4 regions of the Marinobacter sp. MBR-105 genome follow, and region 4 is predicted to be linked to each of the others. Evidence: predicted binding sites of a transcription regulator. Region 4 holds the regulator's gene; each other region holds the start of a gene.

Region 1 (4,110 bases), on a different contig from region 4:
TTCTGGATTCAGGGCCTGGCCATGCAGGCACAGATGTTCGGGTTTCCGGCGCCGGAGGTGTTCACGCCCAATCGCTGGCTGGAAGACGGCGACACCGTCACCGTGGGCAATGAAACCCTGGAAGTACTGCACACGCCGGGCCACACCCCAGGCCATGTGGTATTTTTCCATCGAGGCTCAAAACTGGCCCAGGTAGGTGACGTGCTGTTCAATGGTTCCATTGGCCGCACGGATTTCCCGAAAGGCGATTACAACACCCTGATTCACTCCATCCGGGAAAAGCTGTTCCCTCTGGGGGATGACGTGAACTTCATCTGTGGCCACGGGCCCATGTCTACGTTCGGCCAGGAACGAGCCACCAATCCGTTTGTGTCTGATCACCGGGGCTGAACGCCCCGGTAAAATCGCCCACTTCAGCTCTGGGACAGGCGGAACTGCTCGATGGTTTTGCGCAGGGTTTCCGCCATGGCCAGCAGATCCCCTGCAATCCGCGCGGTCTCCTGGGCATCGCTGGAAGTCTGCTCGGCAGAGCGGCTGATCTCAATCACGTTCTGATTGATGGAGTCAGACACCTCACTCTGCTCGTTAGCCGCACTTTCCATTTCTTCATTCAGGCCAGTGATTTCACGCACGGCTGCAGCAATGGTTTGCAGCTCGGTTTCCACTTTCAGAATTGAATCCACCTGGTGCTGGGCGAGTTCCGAGGCATGGCGCATGGTACCGACACAATCCACCACCTCTTTCTTCAGTCCCTCAATGGTGTGGCGAATCTCCTCAGTAGACGCCTGAGTGCGCGAGGCAAGCGCCCGGACCTCGTCCGCGACCACAGCAAAGCCCCGGCCCTGCTCACCGGCTCTGGCCGCTTCAATCGCCGCGTTCAGGGCCAGCAGGTTGGTCTGGTCTGCAATCTCGGAAATCAACTCCAGCCGTGAGGCCATTTCCGTGGTCCGTTGATCCAGCTGCTCAATTCGCTGGGCTCCGTTCTGCACTTCTGCATTCAGAGACTCAATACCCTTCACGGCATTTCGCACCAGATTCTCCCCGGTTTCTGCAGATTTGGCGGTATCAGCAGATTTCCGTGCGGTGGTCACCGCATTCTCGCGAACCTGCACGGCGGAAGCCGCCATCTCAGTGGTCGCACTGGCCACCTGGTCGGTGTTTTCTTTCTGGGCAAGAACTTCCCTTTCTGTGGTCTCTGCTTTACCGGCAATGGTACGGGCCGCCGCTTCCACCTGCTCTGCGCTATCCATCACGGTATGCATGCTGGCGCGAATCTTTGCAACCATCCGATTGAAAGCACGGGAGACCGAGCCGATCTCGTCGTTTCGGGTTACGTCCAGTTCAATGGAGAGATCCGAATTACGGGAAATTTCATCCATTCGGTCGTGCAGCCGACGCAAGCGGGAAAACACCAGCCGCCCCAATACCACGGCAGTCAGTATGAAAATAACCACAAAGATCAGAATCTGAATACCGCCACTCACCATCAACTGCTGCTGCAGGCGCGCGTCACTTTTCGCCAGAGAATAGTCGACTCGAATAGCGCCAAGCACGTCCCCTTCCTGGGCCTGGTGACAGCCGAGGCAGTTCACGCCCTGATAGTTTTCGCTGGCAATGACCGGCTCGATCAGCGTGTAGACACGACCCGCGTCGTTCTCGGAATAGTGTTCTACCCGCTCACCATCCAACGCTTTCATGTCCAGTGGCTCACGGCGTTGTTCGGCGGCATTCCCTGCACCGTACATGGCATTCAGCTGATCGCTGCGGATCACCCGGACATCCAGTACGTCCTCGGGAGCCATCACCTTCTCCCGCAGAACATCGCGGTTATTAATGGTACCTGTCACCATCATGGTGTTCAGGCCATCGAAAAAGGACTTTGCCAGACCGTCCACATATTTGTGGCTGTACTCTTCGAGGTGGGCTCGCTGGGACTGGGCGCTGTAAACAACCGTAAACACGAGAATGACGGTGAAAGCCGCTGCCAGTGCTGCCAGCAACAGAAAACGGATTGAGTATTGTTTTTTCATGTGACCCCGACAACGGAAGATGATCTGGACATCCAAGAGTAATGACGGCGAATTGGCGCATAACTTTATAGATATGAATCAATTTTTTTATGACGCAGATCATCCCGACGCCCGCTCTATGACATTCGTTGCAATGTTTTACATTCGTCCCGGCACACTCAAACCAGAAGGCAAGTCAGGTTGGCCCGAAACCTGCTAGGTCTGATGCATCACGGGCTAATTCCGATATATCCGGCAGAGATTTTCCGTTCAGGGGAGATAACCATGTCATTGCTGACATCACTATTACAGGCCAGCACGCGTTTTCAGCAAGCCATGGACAACCGTGCGCCGCGCACTGACGCACCCGCCGGTAAAACCAATGAAGGCGCCGCCGCAGGTGAGCCCCAGAGCAGCAACGACGACCGATTCACACCATCCCAGAGGCAGGATCGCAACCCGGCCAGTCAGAAAACCCGGCAACTGCCACTGACCCAGTACAAACAGACGGTTGCCCAGGATTTGTCCTACGTTCGAGAAACCCTGCGGCACAAACTTGCCGAGTACAACGTGCACCCGGCAACCGCATTGAGCGTAAGCAAAACCGAGCAAGGCAGTATTCAGCTGGACGGTAAAATACCCGACCAGGTGCGGGAGAGGATACAACAGGATCTCAACAACAACCGGGGCTTTGGAGAGGCGCTGAGCCGCTTGAGTGTGACCGAACCCACCCTGCATTTCATGGATAACGCACTCAAGCTCAATCAGGCTTATGGGGTGAACAATTCCCTGCTGGATTCACTGCTCAGCGAGAACCAGCAGTTCAACGGGCTGCAAGACGTCATTCACCGCTACGACAGCCTTCGCCGCACCGCCACACCCGCCGAGACGGGTATCACAGCGCAGCAACGCTACGCCTTCAGCCTGAACACCCGGGCCTGAAGCCCGGGTTCAAAGCAGCGATTTCACACCTGAAACGGCGCCGGATCGCCCTTGCCCACCCGCGTAACTTCGGGCACATCACCGGTAAAGTTAACCACCGTGGTGGCTTCCATACCGCAGAAGCCGCCATCGATAATCAGATCGAGCTCATGCCCGAGGATCTCGCGGATGTCGTAAGGGTCGGTCAACGGTTCGGTTTCGCCCGGCAGAATCAGGGTGCTGCTCATAATCGGCTCACCCAGCTCACCCAGCAACTCCCGGACTATCTCATTGTCCGGAACCCGGATACCGATAGATCGACGCTTGGGATGCAACAAACGGCGAGGCACCTCGCTGGTCGCGTCCAGAATGAAAGTGTACGGGCCCGGGGTAAAATTCTTCAGCAACCGGTATTGGGTATTGTCCACCTTGGCATAAACCCCGATGTCTGACAGGTCACGACACACCAGGGTGAAGTTGTGCTTGTCGTCCAGGCGCCGAATCCGCTTGATACGGTCTGCCGCCTGCTTGTCACCAAGGTGACAGCCCAGGGCGTAACCTGAATCGGTGGGATAGACAATCACCCCACCCTTGCGCAAAATCTCCACCGCCTGCTTGATCAGACGCTTTTGCGGTGTTTCCGGGTGAATCTGAAAAAACTGGCTCATCCATTAGCTCCTTGTTGAAGCTTCTTGTCCATTGCTGCATCACCTTTCGACCCGCCCATACAGTTGGGCGAAACCGGAGACGCCTGACCACTGGCCGTCCACTCTTCCGGCGTATACAGATGCAATGCCAGAGCATGCACCGGCCCCGCCAGTTCATCCGCCAGAACCTTGTAAATTGCCTGGTGGCGCCGCACCTTCATCTGCCCTTCAAAATCCGCTGACACCAGCGTTACCTTGAAATGGGTTTCAGAGTTGGGTGGCACCGAATGCATATGGCTTTCGTTCTCCACAGAAATCACGCTGGCGTTAAAGCCCGCGACCAGCTTTTCCTCTATGCTTTCCTGTACTTTCATAAAACACCTACTTCGGACTTTAAGCATCAATGTCCCGACCTGCTGTGTAAACAGTCTACTACAGTACGCCGCGGAACCCCGAAGCCCTTGACACAAAAGCCTCAAAGCGACACATTCCCCTGCCAGCAACCAATCCCCAGATACCCATGCACCTGTACA
Region 2 (4,110 bases), on a different contig from region 4:
GTTTTGAAGAGAAATCCCGGCTTGGCCGGTTGCTGATCAATCGTGGCTACCTGTCTGAAGGTCAGCTGGAAGAAGGGCTTCGTGCTCAGAGGGAAACCGGGCAGCGCCTCGGTGAGGTGTTAATTGCTGCCGGCTGGATCTCAGAGAGGGAACTCCACCGCGTACTCAAGCATCAGTCGCGTTACCGCAATGCAGCAGCTCTTGTTACCATGGTCACCTTGCCATTTCAGCCCTTGGTGTCACTGGCGTCCAGCAACACCAATGCAGCGCAGATAGGCGCCGGAGCGGGCGAACTCTACGAGCGGAGCGGACTCACCCCCCTCTCGGAAGAGGAAATGTCAGGGGTGTCTGCACAAAGCGGTATTGGCCTGATGGAGCGTCTGGAGGCCGTGTCTTCCATGCCCGCCAGCGCCCGGGACGATCTCTCAGGAGAATCTCCCGATGTCGATGTGGTGGAAGGGATCAGACTGGCGGCAAATGTATTCGTGCCGGTGCTCAGTTTTCTGGATTCAGACCTTACAATTACGGGTGTGCATTACCGGGACTCAGAGCCTCGCTACTCGCTACAGGAAGACGGAGGCCTGAGGCTGGCATTTCCGGAGCGTATCGAGGAAATCCGGATGGATAATATTCGCGTGATGGGCGGCCAGACTCCACCCATGGGCAATGTCAGCATTCGCGATATCCGCTTTCACCCGGATTCCCAGATGACCATCTATACGCGTTGAAAATCTTGCCCTGAAACGAAAAATGCCCGGAAGATCTCCGGGCATTTCGTTGTCTGTGAGCGATGGGCGTATCAGGCGCTGGCCAGAATGTTGGTGCTTGAGACGTTGGTCTGCTGGCCTTTGGCACCATAGAGCTTCTGCTGGGTGGAAGCACCTCGGAAGATGTCGGTAAGGCGTGACAGGCGCTTTTGCAGGTGGCCAAGAATTCGGCCGTTGTTCTGATTCACGGCCTGGCATTCGCGCAAACGGGTGTCGGCTTCTTTCCAGAGTTGGTACAGCTCATCCATACCAGCGGCGCGAATGAAGCGTGATGGCTCTCCGGCATTGGGCTTGTAGCCCATATTCACCAGCAGGTGAATCTTCTTTTTGGCGCGTTCGCGTATGCCCTCAAGAATCTGGTTTTTCCGGCTGGTCATTTCCTGGAGGGGTTGGATATCCGCAGAGGAGAGCACGGATTTTTCCTGGTGGAGTACTTCCGCCAGCGACTCAAGCTGGCGGATATCTTCCTGAAGAATCGCTTTCAACTGTTCATGTGCAGTCATGCTTTACTCACCCGAAAATGCTTTTATCCATCTCAAGCATTTTCTGGGCCAGTTTCTGGGCATCTACCTTGTAGGTGCCGTTCTCAAGAGCAGAACGAATCTGTTCGATGCGATCATCGTCCATTTCGGGGTAGTCCCCCAGCTTCTGCTCAAGTTGCTTCAGGTTTTTCGCCTGATTGCTCAGGTTCACGTTTTCGCCACGGGCAGCGGGGCTCTGGGCCTTGGCTTGCTCGCCTGTGGGCGCCTGTGACGTTTGATTGCCTGAGGCTTTGTCGGCCGTGGTGCGCGTGGTGTTGACCTGGCCGGGGCCAATTCCATTTAAGTCAACTGACATATCAATACCTGCTTGCCTGGGGCCACAAGAAAGTGGCGTATTCGGGTTTATATCTGCTTAACGGCAAATCCGCGCCATACTTTAGTTACAAAACGGAAAACATTTGCCGCTCTTGCTGTTTGCCGCCTTACATCGGAATTTCGACCCGCCCGGGGCCGACGGCACGAGCTTTGACTGTCCGGGACGAGCGGAGGTTTTCCACCAGTACCTGTTCTCCAACGCCCGCGCTCGCCAGTGCCTTACCGCGAGATGATACCGAGAATGAGCCTGAGCGCGCGGTGATAATAACATGGTCACCCCGCTCAATCGCGTTGGGAGCTTCAAGGAGATCCGGGGTCATTACCGTGCCGGCGTTCACCGGGCGGCGCATCATCATGCCTGAAACGGACTCTTTGCGGGTGAGTACGCCGCGACGACTGGCATTGATCTGCACCGAATTTACGGTGACCAGATCTGGTGTCAGGCGCTCTCCGCGCGCCAGGGGACGGGCTGCTATCAGGGCGGGGCCATGAACCTCGACGCTGGCGGTAACGTACATTCTCCAGGGTCGCTCACCACTGCAGGAAACCAGGACCGACGGGCTGGTGGTCTGTAGCGGATCGCCCGCAAACTCGGCGTTCAGCCCCTGGTTGCAGGCAGCAAGGGCGATGCGGCTGTCGATAGCGCCAACTTCGTAGCGGCTCGTGTAGCCATCGGCAGCAAGGGTTCTGGACCACTCTGCCAGGAACGTCTGGGCAGCGTCACGGATGGCTTCAGCACTGGTTCTCTCTGAAGACAGAGTGATTGGGCTCAGTGATAGACACAATGCAGCCAAAAAGATGATTCGCATACGCACCGGTTTGTCCTATGCTGTCTGTATCTTTGTGTATTGTCGAAATCCGCTAAGGATTCGGGTTTTCGGGCCGTTAACCGTTAACAGGTTTGCAGGCGTCAAAGATTTGTCTTGGACAGGCCTGAAAACACCTTACAAAGGTCAAAGCAATATTGATGCCGGTAAAGGCGCGCCAGGAGTAAAGCATCATGACAGGGGTACTCGACAGCGTTAATCAGCGAACGCAACTGGTCGGTAAGAACAGGCTGGAATTATTACTTTTTCGGCTCCGGGGGCAGCAGCTATACGGTATCAACGTCTTCAAGATTAAAGAGGTGCTGCAATGTCCCAAGTTATCCTCGATTCCCAACAGTAAAACGGTGGTGAGAGGCGTTTCTCATGTTCGGGGGGAGACCATTCCCATTATTGATCTGAGCATGGCGATAGGGCTCGCGGGCATACCGCAGGAGCAGTTAGCTACAAGCTTTGTGATCATTACGGAATACAATCGTAAAACGCAGGGTTTTCTCGTGGCTGGTGTCGAGAGAATCATGAATATGAATTGGGAGGATATTCTTCCGCCACCCAAGGGTGCGGGAAAGGATGTTTACCTGACTGCGGTGACGAAGATTGATGATAAGCTGGTAGAAATCATAGATGTAGAAAAGATTCTTGCAGAAGTTTCTCCGCTCAGGGAAGATGTTACGGAGGAGTTGGTTGCCAGGAGTGCCGAACGTGTGCCGGGCCACCTGCCTGTGCTGGTGGTGGATGACTCTTCGGTGGCTCGTCGGCAGATCGAGCGTTGCCTGACCGCTATAGGAATGGAAGTGGTTACCAAAAACGATGGCAAGCAAGCACTGCAGTATCTCAAAGAGATAACTCAGGATGGATCGCGCGCAAATGATCACCTGTCTCTGATTATCTCTGATGTTGAGATGCCGGAAATGGACGGCTACACCCTCGTTACCAGAATCAAAGAAGATGCGGCTCTGAAAGAAATGTATGTAATGCTGCACACCTCGCTGAGCGGTGTCTTCAACCGGGCGATGGTGCAGAAAGTGGGCGCAGACGATTTCATGGCGAAATTCAGCCCGGATGAGCTGGCCGAGCGAGTAATGGAAATTATTGATCAGCACTGATGCTCGGCTGATGGTTTCACCCACGAAGAGATCCAATGAAAGCGGACATAACGCCCCAGGAATACGAAGCCTTTAAAAAGTTCCTGCAGGATGCGTGCGGCATCCTGCTGGGTGATAACAAACAGTATCTTGTAAAGAGCAGGCTTCGGCGCATTCTCGAAGAAAACAGCCTGAATTCCCTTGGAGAGCTTCTGGAACGATTAAAGAGGCCTGGAAGGGCAGGCTTGCGCGAGGTGGTCATCGACGCGATGACGACCAACGAGACACTTTGGTTCAGGGACAACCATCCGTTCCGGATTCTGCAGGAAAAGCTCTTGCCAGAGTTTGCCGAGCGCAGTTCACTCCAGCCGTTAAGAATCTGGTCTTCCGCCTGTTCTACTGGCCAGGAGCCATACTCCGTAGCCATGGTAATTGACGAATTCCGCCGTACCCGGCCGGGTAAGCTGCGGGATGTAAAAATCACGGCAACGGACATTTCCAAAAGCGTGCTGGAGGTTGCCCGGAGAGGCGAGTATGAAATGATCGCCATCGGCCGCGGGCTGTCGCCGGAGCGTCA
Region 3 (4,110 bases), on a different contig from region 4:
CCGGCTCCACTTCCTCGCCCTGGCCAATATCGGCGGTAAAGGTTACCACCTCACAGTTATAGGTATCCTGCAACCACCGAACGATGACGGAAGTATCCAGGCCACCGGAATAGGCCAGCACCACCTTTTTAATATCAGACATGCCCTTGCTCCAGACTGAACAGAATGGATGTGTTGAAAAGAAGGGCAACATTGTACGGGATGGCGGGGGGAATGGCTATAAAGTCCCTACCCTGTCAAAGGATAGGGGCGCTATGGGAGGTAATTGTGCGAAGTTAGCCAGCGGCTTGGGATTGCTGGGTTACCACTTCTTCGCGGATGCCGTCCCAGCCTTCTTTGATTGAACGAAGTAGTTCAATCACCTCATCCAGTTTGGCCATATCGTTGCGGGCACTGCCTTCCAGCAAGGTGCGCTCCATATAGTCGTAAAGAGCTTCAAGCCGCGCCGCCAGATCACCACCTTTCTCGAAATCGAGGAACGAGCGAAGCCCGCCGATGATCTCAATCGCTTTGTTCAGCAATTGCGCTTTGCCAGCGTAATCTTTGGCCTGCATCTTAGCCTTCGCCATATTGATACGCTCAATGGCACCGCTGTACAACAGCTGGATGAGCTTGTGGGGATCGGCATCGGTGATGCTGGTTTGGGTGTTAACGCGTTGGTACGCTTGTAAACCGTTCATAAATAACCTCGTTTCACCGTATTACTCTCGATTGTTCTGTGGCGCCAGTGCAGCCAACTGCTGAGTGACATAATCCCGGGTACTGTTCAACTGCGAGATCAAGGAATCCGCCGCACTGAACTGACTGATCAGACGTTCCCGATAAGCGGCAATACGCTCCTCAAGACGAACCTGGCTCTCCTGAATCTGCTCAAGCTCGCGATTAAGACTGTCTGTACGGGATTCAATGGCGCCGTCTGCGCCCACAATGTTGGTTACCAGATCAACCGTACGCTCACCCACACCTTCCACAAAGGTTATGGAACCGCGATTACCCGTCTGGTCACCAAGAATTCGAACCTGCAGCCCCGAAGCACCACCATTGCCATTTCCAAGGAAGAGTACCTGGCCGTCGCCTTCCGCAGCCCGGCCATCAATGGTACCGGCCACATCCAGGCCGTCCGTGCTGGTGTTAGTATCCAGCCCAAACAAGGCCGCATCTTCGGCGGATGCCAGGGCCACTTTTGAATCGCTACCGTAGTCCGCCGACGTGAACATCAGGTTTCCACCGCCATCCAGACCAACCTGCAATCGGGTACCGGCTGCATTCAGAGCATTGTTGGCGTCCAACTGAGCCTGAATATCATCCAGAAGCGCCTGCTGACTGATGCCATTTCCCTGGGTAAGCTTCAGGTTAACCGTAATATCCCCATTCACGGTCAAAGCAAGATCATCATTGGTATCGGTAATATCGAACGTAGCGCCGAGTGCCGAACCAGCTACCAGCTGCCCCTGTGTGGCGGCCTGGGTAATATTGATGTCATACTCGCCGGGCTCCGTATTCAAGCCGCTGCGCACAAATTCCACCTGGCCGTCTGTGGTACGCCCCTGCTCCGCAAACAGAGCCGTAACCTCATCAGGATTAGCCTTAAGAACTTCTTCGAACTTCGCCCGGTCGAATTCAAGGCCGCCGGTCTCAAAATCAGTGGTGATACCCACATCGGCCAAACTGCGAACACTGGCGTTCTCCATGCCAGGCACCACGCGGGTAAGAATATTCCGCAACTGGCTCTGAATCGTCCGAACCGTGGAATCGCCGGTCAACAGGCTGCCAACACCAGCCTCGGCATTAAAACCGGCAAGGCTGTCAATGGTGGATTGCAGCGCGTTGAACTTATCAACAAAGCCCTGAACCCGGTCTGCCACCGCGCCAAAATCCTGAGCCACCTTGATGGTAGAGGTGCCAGTTTCTTTGATATCAAAGGTCAGTCCATCAATCACATTTTCAAACGTGTTGGTGGAGCGGGTAACCGTTACACCATTGATATCCATTACCGCATCGCTGGCAGTAATAGTTTCTTTCAGGCCGGAGTCCGCATCCATTCCCGCGTTGAAGGCAAAACGTGAAAGGCCGGTGTTGTCGGTATCTGTACCAGCTGAATCGCCCGTGACAGAAATACTGACTGCGTTGGCGGTACCCGTCTCATCCGCAGAAAGCACCAGCTGGTATCCACTACCGGTATCGATTATTCCAGCGGAAACACCGGCATCCGCTTCGTTAATGGCATTCGCCAGGCCTTGAAGCGTGTCATTACTGCTGTCTATGGTGATATTCGTGATTTTGTCACCAACCGACAACTCCAGAGTGCCCTGCCCAACGCTGGTTGCGTCACGATCCGTAAACACATCCCGGGAAGCCAATGCCTGAGCAGAAGCAAGACTGGTGACCTCCACACTGTATGTGCCTCGGCTTGCCTTGGTGGAATCGACAGAAACACCGATATCGTCATTGGAGGAAGACGCAGAAAAGGCCTTGAGGTTATCCGGTGAGCTCAACTGCCGCATAGGCAGACGAAGTTCCGTTACGGCACTGCGCAACTTGCCATAGGCGGATAACAGCGCCTCGGCTTGCTGGGTTTTCTGGGTTAAACGGGTTTCAGTGGGTTTGCGCTCCGCCGCCACCAACTGATCCACCAGGTCCGAGTTCAGTACCCCGGAACCAATTCCCAACGATGATATACCTGCCATAACCATGCCTCCTCAAGGGGGCCAATGTCTTCACTGAACTGTGTATCGGCCGAAAGCGGCAAAACTTTGCCCTAATGGCGCAAAAATTTGTAACAACGCGTTAAACCAAGCATAGCCCCGAATCAGACCGGGTGCAGCCATAACGCAGAACACCGCCGGACCTTCTCAGGTGCGGCGGTGCTGAAATACCGTTGTAGTCATCCGCGCAAAAGCGGCAAGCTTTTACACCTTGATGTTAAACAACGTCAGCGGTTCGTCCTGCTGCAATTTTTCTGCCAACCTCAAAGCCACTTCATCCGGAATCTGGCGGATGACTTCCTGGGTTTGCTGATCAACCACTTTAACAATGGTCTGGCCCATTTCGTTATCCACTTCAAATTGCAGATCCCGCTGCACATTCTGAACAAAATCGTTCAGCTGGCTGACCGCCTGGTCCAGCTCTTCACGCTGCGCCTCGTTTCGCTCCTGCAGCCGCTCGGCTTTGGAGGCTTCATTAGCAACGTTGCGTTGAACCTGGGCTGCGCCGACAGTCGAAGCAGCAAGGTCAGGGGCGTTCCGGCCCTCGGCCTGAGATGACGACAGCGCCTTCACCGGGGCCTGATCACCGGCATTCACCAGTTTCAGGTTCGGGTTGTTCAGGTTAACGTCATTCATAGCTTCACCTCGCTATCCTCAAACGGCGGAAACCGGAACCCGAAGATTCCGGCTGTTACCGCTAGCCCCTTACTGCAGGAGGGACAGAACCTGCTGCGGACGGGCGTTCGCCTGAGCCAGGACGGAGATACCGGCCTGCTGCAGTACCTGAGACTTGGAGAGCTTTGCGGTTTCGGCCGCGAAGTCTGCATCCAGGATCCGGCTGTTGGCAGCACTCAGGTTTTCAGCCGTAGATGCGATATTCGAGATTGTAGACTCAAAGCGATTCTGGACCGCACCCAACTCAGCTCGCAAACTATTGACCTGATCAAGCGTCTTATCAATTGTGTTAATTGCGTCAGATGCACCCTTGCGATCGGAAATATCAACTTTATTCAGCGTATCAGCAGCCGTGGTCAAGCCACCTGTGCCCCCGAAGACAGGGGTAGTATTCGCCGGAGTGCCAGCGCTCACCGAAATGGATCCACCAACTTTGGTAGACAGTTTTATCCCAGCTTCATAAGTTGTTGAACTGGTCGCTACCCCGGTCAACTCGGTTGCATCGGAAATTTCCGCCTTGATATCACCACCATCACTATCGGAGAAGATAACCTGCCCACTGTCATTTAAGCTCGCCTTTACTCCAGTCTCGGTAGAGAATTGATTTACTTTATCTACCACCCCTTGAGCACCCAGCCCCGATGAAAGCGTGATACTGACATCATTTAGCTTCAGAGTACGGTCGGCGGCAAGAGTGGTTGCTCCCGACAAGCCGGTTTCAATCCTGGTT
Region 4 (4,110 bases):
GGCCGGGCGTCTGGAGGACGGCTGGAAGCAGTCACTGAAAATGCTGGCGACCGGCGTTCGTACCGGTCGCGAAGACTGGCTTGATGCCGGCGGTATCTATGCCCTGGTCGGGCCAACCGGGTCTGGCAAAACCACCACCATTGGCAAGCTGGCGGCCCGCTACGTCCTTGAGCATGGTCCGGATTCGTTGGCACTGGTGACCACCGACCGCTATCGTGTGGCCGCTCATGAACAGCTCTTCGTGTTCGGCCGCATCCTGAATGTGCCCGTGCGTGTGGTGGATGAGAGCCATTCCCTGGATGACATTCTTGATGAGTTATCGGATCGACACCTGGTGCTGATTGACACTGCCGGCCTGACCAGTGCCGACCGCGGTTACCAGGAACAACTGGCGGAGTTGGCTCGCAGCGATCACAATATCCGTACACATCTGGTGGTCTCCGCCACCAGTCAGCCACGTATCATGAAATCCGTGTGGCATTGCTATAAGATGGCAAGCCTTGCAGGCTGCATCATGACCAAGATTGATGAGGCCCTGACCCTGGGCGAAGCGCTCGGGTTCGTTATGGAGACCAGCTTACCGGTGGCCTGGTACACCGATGGCCAGAAGATACCGGAAGATCTCCAGAGGGCGGAGGCCATTCCGTTAGTGCGCCTGGGCGTAGAACGGCTTAAGGCCGTGCAGAGCGCACAGACAGTCGCCGAAGGTGCCTGAGCCTCGTTGGCGACCAGAATAAAACACCGGCACGCGTGCCCGTACAAGAACGTAGTAAGAGACTGATAACAGTATGAGCAGACCACATCCGGTTCAGGTGATTGCGGTTTCCGGCGGCAAGGGCGGTGTCGGCAAGAGCAATGTTTCGGTCAATCTCGGTATCGCCCTGGCCCAGAAGGGGCGCCGGGTTGTCTTGCTGGACGCGGATCTCGGGCTCGCCAACATCGATGTGTTGCTCGGCATTACCGCCAATCGAAATCTTCAAGACGTACTCAGCGGCGATTGTGATCTGAAAGACGTGCTGGTGAATGGCCCTGGCGGTATCAAGATTGTACCGGCTTCCTCCGGCACCCAGCGTATGACCCAACTCAGCGCCATGGAACATGCCGGCCTGATCAACGCTTTCAGTGAGCTGGGCGACCAGATTGACGTCCTGATTGTGGATACCGCCGCAGGTATTTCTGAATCGGTGGTCAGCTTCCTCAGGGCCTCGCAGGAACTTCTGCTGGTGGTCTGCGACGAACCTACTTCCATTACCGATGCCTACGCGCTGATCAAACTGATGAACCGGGATTATGGCACCAACCGCTTCCGTATCCTGGCAAACCAGGTCCGCAATGAGCAGGAAGGCCGCCATCTGTTTGAAAAACTGACCCGGGTCACCGAGCGTTTTCTGGATGTGGCACTACAATATGTAGGTATCGTGCCTTACGACGAGGCCGTCAAGAAAGCCGTCCAAAGACAGAAAGCGGTATTGGATGCCTATCCGAGGGCGAAAGCCTCGCTGGCTATCCGGGCTCTGGCCGAAAAAGTGGACAGTTGGCCTTTGCCGTCCTCTCCCAGGGGGCATCTCGAGTTCTTCGTGGAGCGGCTCGTCGAAGTCTGATCTGAATCCAGTCCTACAAGAAAACCGGATACATGACATTGGCGAAAAATCTGGGAATTTACCATCAGGCCGGCGCCAGGAGCCCTTCAGCCCTGATTGAAGAGCATGCGCCGCTGGTCAAGAAAATCGCCCTTCATCTCATGGCCCGACTGCCCGCATCGGTGCAGCTCGAAGACCTTATGCAGGCCGGTATGATTGGCCTGCTGGAGGCTGCGCAGCGCTACTCTTCAGGCAAGGGCGCCACCTTTGAAACCTATGCCGGCATTCGCATCCGTGGCGCCATGGTGGACGAAATCCGCAAAGGCGACTGGGTGCCCCGCTCAGTGCATCGTAATGCCCGGCGAATCGCCAGTGCCATCAAACAAGTGGAAGATCGTACCGGGCGCGAGGCCCAGGATGCTGAAGTGGCCGAAGAGCTCGGCATTGGTCTGGACGAATATCACGCCTCACTGGCCGACGCTAACAGCGGTCGACTTTTTAGCCTTGATGAGCTCAATGAATCCGGCGAGCTGCCGATAGAAGAACCAGAGGCCAGTGAGAATCCACTGGACGGTATTGCTTCCGGCGCTTTCCAGCGCAGTCTGGCGGACGCCATCGAGCAATTGCCTGAGCGCGAAAAGCTGGTGTTGAGCCTGTACTACCAGGAAGAGCTCAACCTCAAGGAAATCGGCGCGGTACTTGGGGTCAGTGAGAGTCGGGTAAGCCAGATTCACAGCCAGGCGGCGTTGCGACTTCGCAGCCGGCTGGCCGAGTGGCGGGATGGTGACAACGACTGATCGGCCAGGTGCTGTGTTTCTCTCTCAGCAAGCTGTGTAGCTTTTGGTAAACGATGCTTTACAACGTGCGCAAACACCACACAATAAGCGCTTAAGGTAGCAGCCTGCTAGACTTCCAAAAGGCTGAATGAATTCCGGGTGTTACTGACTGGAGGTCCCATTGGACAAGAACATGAAAATTCTCATTGTGGATGACTTCTCCACAATGCGACGCATCATCAAAAACCTGCTGCGAGATCTCGGCTTCACCAATACGGATGAAGCAGACGATGGCAACACCGCGTTGCCCATGCTCCGAAGCGGCAAGTATGACTTCCTGGTGACTGACTGGAACATGCCCGGCATGTCGGGCTTTGACCTTCTGAAGGCTGTCCGTGCTGATGAAAACCTGAAGAACCTGCCGGTTCTGATGGTAACGGCAGAGGCTAAGCGGGACCAGATCGTGGCTGCGGCTCAGGCCGGGGTGAACGGGTATGTGGTCAAGCCTTTCACGGCAGCCGTGCTGAAGGAAAAGATCGAGAAAATCTTCGAACGAATCCAGTAACCAGAGGTCGGATGGCTCGCCATGAGTGATACCAAACAGAACCATCAGGGCCTTGATCCGGAGGTGGCGGAGAAGCTTCAAAAGCAGGCCTCCGACCTGGCCGAGAATGTAAACGCCGGGAATTATGCCAAGGCGATGACCCTGATCAATGAACTGAGCGAGGTTCGCGATCAGAGTCTGTATCGGGAAGTGGGGCGACTGACCCGCAGCCTCCATGAGGCAATCCGGAACTTCCAGATAGACCCGCGTAATGCCGAGCAGAAAGAAGTGCTGTCGAAGATGAGCGACGCTTCTGACCGTCTGGCCTATGTGGTTCAGATGACCAGCCAGGCGGCGAACCGCACCATGGATCTGGTTGAGGAAAGCATGCCGGTGGCTCACGCCATGCGGGATGAAGCGGTTTCCCTGCGGGATGAGTGGCAGCGTCTGCGCCGTCGTGAAATGGAGCCTGCGGAGTTTCGGGAGCTTTACGGTCGCATCGACAAGTTCTTCGCTGGCCTGACGACAGACTCCGACAGTCTGTACCAGAACCTGTCGGAAATCCTTCTGGCTCAGGATTTTCAGGATCTTACCGGTCAGGTTATCCAGAAGGTCACCGCGTTGGTGAAAGAGGTGGAAGACAACCTTCTTGGTCTGGTGGTGATGGCCAGCCACGTTGATCAACTGACCGGCACAGTGCATCAGATTGAAGAAAAAGAAGAATCGGCCGAAAAAGGGGTAGGGCCCCAGATCAAGGCCGATGAGCGGGAAGATGTAGTTTCGGGACAGGACGATGTGGACGATCTGCTGTCCAGTCTCGGATTCTGATAATAAAGAGGGTGACGCATGGCGTTAGATGCTGATGAAGAGATCCTGCAGGACTTCCTGGTAGAAGCCGGCGAGATACTCGAAAAGTTGTCGGAGCAGCTGGTGGATCTGGAGCAGCATCCCGATGACAGCGATCTGCTGAACGCCATTTTCCGTGGCTTCCATACCGTGAAAGGGGGCGCAGGCTTCCTTCAGCTGGAGGCACTGGTTAATTGCTGCCACTCTGCGGAGAACGTGTTTGATATTCTCCGGAATCACAAGCGCAAGGTAACACCGGACCTGATGGACGTGGTGCTGGAGGCGCTGGACAACGTTAATGCCATGTTCGAAGAAGTCCGCAACCGGGAAGAACCGACGCCCGCGCCGGACGAACTGATTGAAG

What was found. Region 4 encodes FliA, which starts transcription of late flagellar genes. Its sites were predicted from a motif close to CTAAAGTTTNNNNNNNNNNNGCCGNTAA; they were not measured.
Region 1: the regulator FliA is predicted to act here: its motif matches at 2,072-2,099, upstream of ACSSVV_RS16915 (methyl-accepting chemotaxis protein).
Region 2: the regulator FliA is predicted to act here: its motif matches at 1,662-1,689, upstream of flgM (flagellar biosynthesis anti-sigma factor FlgM).
Region 3: the regulator FliA is predicted to act here: its motif matches at 2,730-2,757, upstream of fliD (flagellar filament capping protein FliD).

The regions. Positions count from the first base shown of each region.
Region 1 covers NZ_JBRJHG010000016.1:54,149-58,258, forward strand. Annotated here, with positions in the region: gene ACSSVV_RS16910 (MBL fold metallo-hydrolase) at 1-390, shown strand, start outside; gene ACSSVV_RS16915 (methyl-accepting chemotaxis protein) at 414-2,030, opposite strand; gene ACSSVV_RS16920 (hypothetical protein) at 2,295-2,951, shown strand; gene ACSSVV_RS16925 (L-threonylcarbamoyladenylate synthase) at 2,975-3,598, opposite strand; gene ACSSVV_RS16930 (BolA family protein) at 3,595-3,951, opposite strand; gene ACSSVV_RS16935 (DNA topoisomerase III) at 4,098-4,110, shown strand, end outside.
Region 2 covers NZ_JBRJHG010000003.1:188,888-192,997, forward strand. Annotated here, with positions in the region: gene ACSSVV_RS05535 (hypothetical protein) at 1-728, shown strand, start outside; gene ACSSVV_RS05540 (flagella synthesis protein FlgN) at 800-1,270, opposite strand; gene flgM (flagellar biosynthesis anti-sigma factor FlgM) at 1,278-1,604, opposite strand; gene flgA (flagellar basal body P-ring formation chaperone FlgA) at 1,732-2,439, opposite strand; gene ACSSVV_RS05555 (chemotaxis protein CheV) at 2,625-3,554, shown strand; gene ACSSVV_RS05560 (CheR family methyltransferase) at 3,590-4,110, shown strand, end outside.
Region 3 covers NZ_JBRJHG010000023.1:43,214-47,323, reverse strand. Annotated here, with positions in the region: gene ACSSVV_RS19705 (argininosuccinate synthase) at 1-142, opposite strand, end outside; gene fliS (flagellar export chaperone FliS) at 276-680, opposite strand; gene fliD (flagellar filament capping protein FliD) at 702-2,687, opposite strand; gene ACSSVV_RS19690 (flagellar protein FlaG) at 2,910-3,341, opposite strand; gene ACSSVV_RS19685 (flagellin N-terminal helical domain-containing protein) at 3,411-4,110, opposite strand, start outside.
Region 4 covers NZ_JBRJHG010000001.1:545,197-549,306, reverse strand. Annotated here, with positions in the region: gene flhF (flagellar biosynthesis protein FlhF) at 1-715, shown strand, start outside; gene ACSSVV_RS02645 (MinD/ParA family protein) at 789-1,601, shown strand; gene ACSSVV_RS02640 (RNA polymerase sigma factor FliA) at 1,634-2,377, shown strand; gene cheY (chemotaxis response regulator CheY) at 2,538-2,921, shown strand; gene ACSSVV_RS02630 (protein phosphatase CheZ) at 2,943-3,728, shown strand; gene ACSSVV_RS02625 (chemotaxis protein CheA) at 3,747-4,110, shown strand, end outside.